Linked DNA regions of Dinoroseobacter shibae DFL 12 = DSM 16493. The protein of the gene in region 1 interacts with the protein of each later gene in a pairwise test. Links are inferred from orthologs where the notes say so. Each region holds a gene or a part of one and is shown on either strand. Other genes may lie near its edges.

What was found.
Region 2: the proteins of eno (region 1) and rpe interact in binary tests that used the Escherichia coli proteins (3 or more experiments, as listed by UniProt). The link is inferred for Dinoroseobacter shibae DFL 12 = DSM 16493 from one-to-one orthologs.

Annotation. Positions count from the first base shown.
Region 1 is NC_009952.1:2,273,869-2,277,138, forward strand. What follows is about bases 157-3,107. They hold eno (phosphopyruvate hydratase), read left to right. Parts: upstream 157-970; coding sequence 971-2,245; downstream 2,246-3,107. Other genes in these bases: ltaE (low-specificity L-threonine aldolase), read right to left, coding at 157-771; DSHI_RS21410 (PRC-barrel domain-containing protein), read right to left, coding at 2,321-3,070. Also shown: more of ltaE, read right to left, coding at 1-156; DSHI_RS10925 (hypothetical protein), read right to left, coding at 3,212-3,270. UniProt on the Escherichia coli protein: Catalyzes the reversible conversion of 2-phosphoglycerate (2-PG) into phosphoenolpyruvate (PEP). It is essential for the degradation of carbohydrates via glycolysis.
Region 2 is NC_009952.1:3,170,536-3,173,831, reverse strand. The notes cover bases 148-3,124. They hold rpe (ribulose-phosphate 3-epimerase), read left to right. Parts: upstream 148-1,275; coding sequence 1,276-1,974; downstream 1,975-3,124. Other genes in these bases: DSHI_RS15245 (GntR family transcriptional regulator), read right to left, coding at 2,391-3,047; DSHI_RS15250 (hypothetical protein), read right to left, coding at 1,975-2,283; DSHI_RS15260 (alpha-mannosidase), read left to right, coding at 148-1,162. Outside these bases: more of DSHI_RS15260, read left to right, coding at 1-147; TRAP transporter substrate-binding protein DctP, read left to right, coding at 3,182-3,296. UniProt on the Escherichia coli protein: Catalyzes the reversible epimerization of D-ribulose 5-phosphate to D-xylulose 5-phosphate.

The DNA.
Region 1 (3,270 bases):
GTGCTCCAGCGCCCAGAGGCCCGCCGCGGCCAGCACCCCAGACTGGCGCATCCCGCCCCCCAACAGCTTGCGCAGCCGCCGCGCCTCGGCAATCACGGGTGTGGGTCCGACCAGCACCGTTCCCGCAGGCGCCCCCAGCCCCTTGGAGAGGCAGAGCGACACGGTATCCGCCAAGCCCGCCAGTTCCGCCTCGCTAGAGCCCAGTGCCGTCACTGCGTTGAAGAACCGCGCACCATCGAGGTGGACCGAAAGCCCCGCCTCCCGCCCGGTCCGCACTGCTGCTGCCATTCGAGCCAGCGGCACCGCGCGCCCGCCCACGGTGTTTTCAAGGCACAGCAGGCGCGAGCGGGCGTAATGCACATCCTCCGGCTTCAGTGCCGCGCGGATCTCTGCAGGCTCCAGCCCGCCATCTTCTGCCACCGGTATCGGAACCAGTGACAGTGCACCCAGAACACTCGCCGAGGCCGCCTCATCCGCGTAGACATGGTAGTCGCGTCCCACAATCACCTCTTCGCCGCGGGCGCATTGGGCCATCAGGGCGGCCAGGTTGCTCATGCAGCCGGTTGGAAAAAACAGCCCCGCCGCCTTGTCCGTCCGCTCCGCCAGGACCGCTTCCAGGCGCAACACGGTTGGATCCTCGCCGTAGCAGTCATCCCCTACCTCGGCGTCCGCCATCGCCGCGCGCATCCCGGCGCAGGGCCGGGTCACGGTATCCGAGCGCAAATCACAGATCGTCCCCACCGGGGCGATACCGCTGCTGTAGAGGGTCATGACCTTGCCTGCCTTCCGAAGCCCCGATGCTGCATGGCACCGACGCACCAAGGATGGCCGGGCTTGGCGTTGCCGGAAAGACCCAGAAATTATGTTAGCGATAACAATTCCAACTTGCAGACCGGATTCAGCAGTTCAATCCACGCAGAACCCCTGCTATGCACAGCCGCAAATCCGGCGCCTGAGAGGAACAGACCCCATGTCACTGATCGTTGATGTCTATGCTCGCGAAATTCTTGATAGCCGGGGCAACCCGACGGTGGAGGTGGACGTCACGCTCGAAGACGGCACCCTGGGCCGGGCGGCGGTGCCGTCAGGTGCGTCTACCGGCGCCTACGAGGCGGTCGAGCTGCGCGACAAGGACACAGCACGGTATTTCGGCAAAGGCGTCAAGACGGCGGTGGCCTTCGTCAATGGCGAGATCGCCGAGGCCCTGATGGGCATCGACGCGACCGACCAGGTGGGCATCGACAGCGCGATGATCGAACTGGACGGGACCCCGAACAAGAGCCGCCTTGGTGCCAATGCGATCCTGGGCGTGTCGCTGGCGGTCGCCAAGGCTGCCGCCGAGGCCACGGGCCAGCCGCTCTATCGCTATGTGGGCGGCACCTCGGCGCGGGTTCTGCCGGTGCCCATGATGAATATCATCAACGGCGGCGAGCATGCGGACAATCCGATCGATATCCAGGAATTCATGATCATGCCGGTCTCGGCCGACAGCATCGCCGAGGCCGTGCGCATGGGCGCCGAGGTGTTCCACACCTTGAAGAAGGAACTGTCGGCCGCGGGCCTGTCGACCGGCATCGGCGATGAGGGCGGCTTTGCGCCGAACCTCAGCTCCACCCGCGATGCGCTGGACTTCGTGCTGAAGGCGATCGAAAAGGCCGGCTATACGCCGGGCGAAGACATCTATCTCGCCTTGGATTGTGCCGCGACCGAGTATTTCGAGGACGGGCGCTACGAGATGAAGGGCGAGGGCAAGACCCTGACCCCCGAGGCCAATGTCGACTACCTCGAGGCGCTGGTGAACGACTACCCGATCCTGTCGATCGAGGATGGCTGTTCCGAGGACGACTGGGAAGGTTGGGCGCTGCTGACCGAGCGTCTGGGCGACCGGGTGCAGCTTGTGGGCGATGACCTGTTCGTCACGAACCCTGCACGGCTGGCCGAGGGTATCCAGAAGGGCTGCGCCAATTCCCTGCTGGTGAAGGTCAACCAGATCGGCACCCTGACCGAAACCCTTTCGGCGGTGGACCTGGCCCATCGCAACCGGATGACTTGCGTGATGTCGCACCGCTCCGGCGAGACCGAGGATGCCACCATTGCCGACCTCGCCGTGGCCACGAATTGCGGGCAGATCAAGACTGGCTCGCTGGCGCGCTCGGACCGGCTGGCGAAATACAACCAACTCATCCGGATCGAGGACGAACTGGGCGAGACGGCGATCTACGCGGGCCGGTCGATCCTGCGCTGAGCCTAGGCGGGCGAGCTTCGCGAGAAAGTTTTGATGTTCGAAGAAAAGGGGGCCGGTCGGCCCCCTTACCCGTTCTTACTGCCACCAATCCTTTTCGACCGGGCGCTCGTTTTTCAGATCCTCCTCGGACATCCACGTCACGAAGGCGAAGTTGCCATCATCGTCAGGCATGGTGCGATGCAGGTCCGACATCTCGATCAGGACATGGGCATCGCCCATCCCGAGAACGCCGCCCACTTCGGCGACAAGGCCCCGCAGGTTTCCGTCCGGCCCGACAACCATTTCGACCACGTTGCCGATGTTATCCCAATCGTCGGCAATGCGCGTGGCTTCTCGCCAGGCGCCAGGTTCCATCGCCGCGCGGGCGGTATAGATGTCGGCCCCGATGATGTCGCTGGCCCTGATGAAGTCGGACCGATTATCGAGGTCGATCGGTGTGAGGACGCGCGCCTCGCCCATTTCCGCGCGGGCGGCGAGGGTTTCTTTCGTGTGCTCAACTTCATCAATTGCTTCCGCATAGGCTTTTTTCGTGGTCTCGACAGCCGAGTTATAGACGTCCTCGACCGCGCTGGCGGCATCACCACCGACCTCTGCGGCCTGCTCCGTACTGGACGTCGTGGCGCTTTCCACTGCAGCGGCGGCATCGCTGATCTCTTCGGTTATCCGATCATACACTTCGGATGCACCGTTTTCGACGGTCTCGGCGGCTTCTGTCGCATGGGATTGGACCTCGGACACTGTGTTGCCCTCGTCTGCGCCACTCATCGCGAAGGCAGGGCTACACATGGCGGTCGTGGCGATGAGAGCAAGGCTCAAGCGGGTCATGGAAAATCCTCCTGTATCTGCTGCGCCGTTCTCGGCGCTGTCTGAAGGATCAACGGTGCAGTAGCGGAAAGGTTCCTCTCGCGCTCCGAGCGCGGCGGGTGCGCGCAGGCAGATCGACATCGCACCGCCCGCGCGATGCGGTCAGCTCCGATCGTTGCCGCGGGCGCGCTTTGTGGCGTCGAGAGCGATCAGGGACGGCA
Region 2 (3,296 bases), 900 kb from region 1 along the record:
ACCCGTGGCCGATGGCACCCTGATCGACCTGCCCGCCCTGCCGGGCTATGCCGCGCTCGGCCTCGGACCCTGCGCCGAGGCGCCCGAGCCCACGTCGCTGCGCATCACCGACTTCCCAGATGGCGCCGTTCTGGAAAACGACCTGATCCGGGTCCATGTCGCGCCCAACGGGCAGCTCGTGTCGGTCTTCGACAAGACCGCCCTGCGCGAGGTGCTCGCCGCAGACGCCTTCGGCAACCAGCTCCTTGCCTTCGAGGACCGACCCATGGTCTGGGATGCCTGGGATATCGACATCTTCTACGAAGACCGCTGCGAGGTGATCGACGCGCCCGTGCGGTTCGAGATCACCGAACGCGGTCCCCTGCGCGCATCACTGGAGGTCGAACACCATTGGCGCGGCTCCACCATCACCCAGCGCATCAGCCTGCATCACAACTCCAAACGGATCGAGTTCAAGACCGACGTGGACTGGCAAACCTCCCATATCCTGCTCAAATGCGCCTTCCCGGTGGAGGTCTTCTCCCCCCGTGCCACCTACGACATCCAGTTCGGAAATACCGAACGCACCACCCACCGCAACACCAGCTGGGACTGGGCCCGGTTCGAAAGCGTCGGGCACAAATGGGCGGACCTGAGCGAAGGCAACTATGGCGTCGCCCTGCTCAATGATTGCAAATACGGCTACGACATCCACCACAACGTGATGCGCCTGAGCCTGCTGAAATCCGCCACCATGCCCGACCCGGTGCAGGACCGCGGCCGCCACGAGATGACCTATGCGCTCCTGCCGCATGAAGGCAACTGGCGCTCCGACGTGACCGAGAGCGGTTATATCCTCAACAACCCGGTGCTTTGCCGACCCGTCGCGGCCGGGCAGGGCGACGCAGCCCTGGTGCAGATGGTCGGCGTCTCGGGCTTTTCGACCGTGATCGACACGGTCAAACGGGCCGAGGACGGGCAGGGCTATATCGTGCGTCTTTTCGAGAACGAGCGCACGCGCGGCCCCGTCACGCTACGTTTCGGGTTCGACCTGGGCGAGGTGCGCGCCGTCACCATCCTGGAGGACGACATCGGCCCGGTGGCCATGCGCGGCCGGGAGGTCACGGTGGAACTGACGCCCTACAAGATCGTGTCGCTCCGTGTGATCCCCGCCGGGGCCTGAGGCGCGCGGGTCAGGGCGCGTTGCTCCCGGTGTATTTCGGGAAGAAGGAGCGTGGCGCATTTGTTGATCCCGGGCGTGCGCCGGGCTATAGCCGCGCCAACAGGAGAATGCGCATGCCCTTTGACCGTTCCATCAAGATCGCCCCGTCCATCCTCGCCGCGGATTTCGCCAATTTCGGGGCCGAATGCGCGGCGGTGGAAGCCCAGGGCGCCGACTGGGTCCATGTGGATGTGATGGACGGCCATTTCGTGCCCAACATCACCTTCGGTCCTGCGACCTGTGCCGCGATCCGGCCCCATATCAAGGGGGTGATGGATGTGCATCTGATGATTGCGCCGGTGGACCCCTATATCGACGCCTTCGCCGATGCGGGTGCGGACGTGATCACCGCGCATCTGGAGGCCGGGCCCCATATTCACCGCACCCTGCAAGCGATCCGCGGGGCCGGGGCCAAGGCGGGGCTCGCGCTCAACCCGGGCACCGGGCTCGGGGATGTGGGCCATCTGCTGGACATGGTCGACCTCGTGTGCGTGATGACCGTGAACCCGGGCTTCGGCGGGCAGAAATTCCTCGACATGTCGGCCAAGATCCGTGACCTGCGCGCCATGATCGGCGACCGCCCCATCCATATCGAGATCGACGGAGGTGTGACGCCCCAGACCGCGCCTCTGGTGGCCAAGGCCGGGGCGGATGTGCTGGTCGCAGGCTCGGCGGTGTTCAAGGGCGGCTCGGTCGCCGACCCTGCGCCTTATGGGGCCAATATCGCCGCAATCCGGGCCGCTGCAGAGGCCGCGACCGGGGTCATGGCCTGATCAGGGCAACTCGCTCAGCCACAGCTTGAGCAGGGCGGCCCCGTTCGGCATGGCCTGCCCGCGCGCCTCGAAGGCGAAAAGGTCCGCCGCCACCATCGCCGCCAGCCTGTAGAGCCCGGCGGCCTTGGGATCGCCCGCCATGTCCTCCAACCCGCTCGCGGCGGAGGCGATGGCAAAGACCAGCGCCAGACCGCTTGCCTCGGGGTAGGCCTTGGCCAGTGCCCGCGCCACGTCATAGTCGATCCGGGGTGCCGATGCGGCCTCTTGCAGGACCGATGCGATCATCCGGTCCGTAAAGATCTCTGTCATTCTGGGCACCTGGCAACGCGTTACACGGCCCGAACCTCGTGGACCGGCAACTGGCCTAGTCCGATATGCGCCGGTTTTGAAGTCCCGACGCTGCGACAGGGGTGGGTTTACTCCGCCACTTTCTGCATGCTGGCGAGCACATGATGGAACTTTTCGCCCTGCACGGCGACATGGCTGCGCAGGGCCTCCCCGGCGGCAATCGCGTCTCCGGCGGCCAGGGCGGCGACGATCGCGCGGTGCTCGGCCATGGACTGCGACAGCCGCCCGCGCAGCTGCAATTGGATCCTGCGGAAGGGTTTGAGGCGCTTGTGCAGACGTATTACGTCGTTTTGCAGAAAACTGTTCCCGGATTCGGCGTAAATGATGTGGTGGAAGCGCTCGTTCTCCCGGTAGTAGCCATCGCTGTCCGCGGCCTCCACCGCGGCCTCGCAGGTGGCGTTGGCCTGCTCCAGATCGTCCAGCGCAGCGTCGCTGATCCGGGGGGCGGCCAGGCGGCCGCAGGCGGCCTCCAACTCGGCCATGTACTCGAACAGCGCGATCAGCTCCATTGGGCCTGGATGGCGGACAAACACGCCTCTGCGCGGAATTTGTTCCACCAGACCCGCCGTCCCGAGGTGATAGAACGCCTCGCGAATCGGGGTGCGCGACACACCGAAATGCTCTGCCAGCTTGATCTCGTTCAGCCGGTCGCCGTCCGAGAACCCTCCGGTGAGGATCATGTTCTCCAGTTCCTGGGCAATGGTGTCTGCGCGGCGCGTATCCATCCCCTGACCATGGGCCAAGCCCACATGAAATGCAATAGCGTGTAAATTGTATACAGTTTGCTTGACTTGGCATGCGATCTAGGTCACGTTGATCGCAACTCGTCACAGGGCGAGAACTAACGGGAGGAAAATCCATGAAACATACTTTGCTTGCGGCGGTCGCCGCATCGGCCCTCGGGGTCGCGACCATGGCCGGCGCCACGGAACTGCGCCTGTCGCACCAGTGGTCCAACCAGGACATCCGCCACC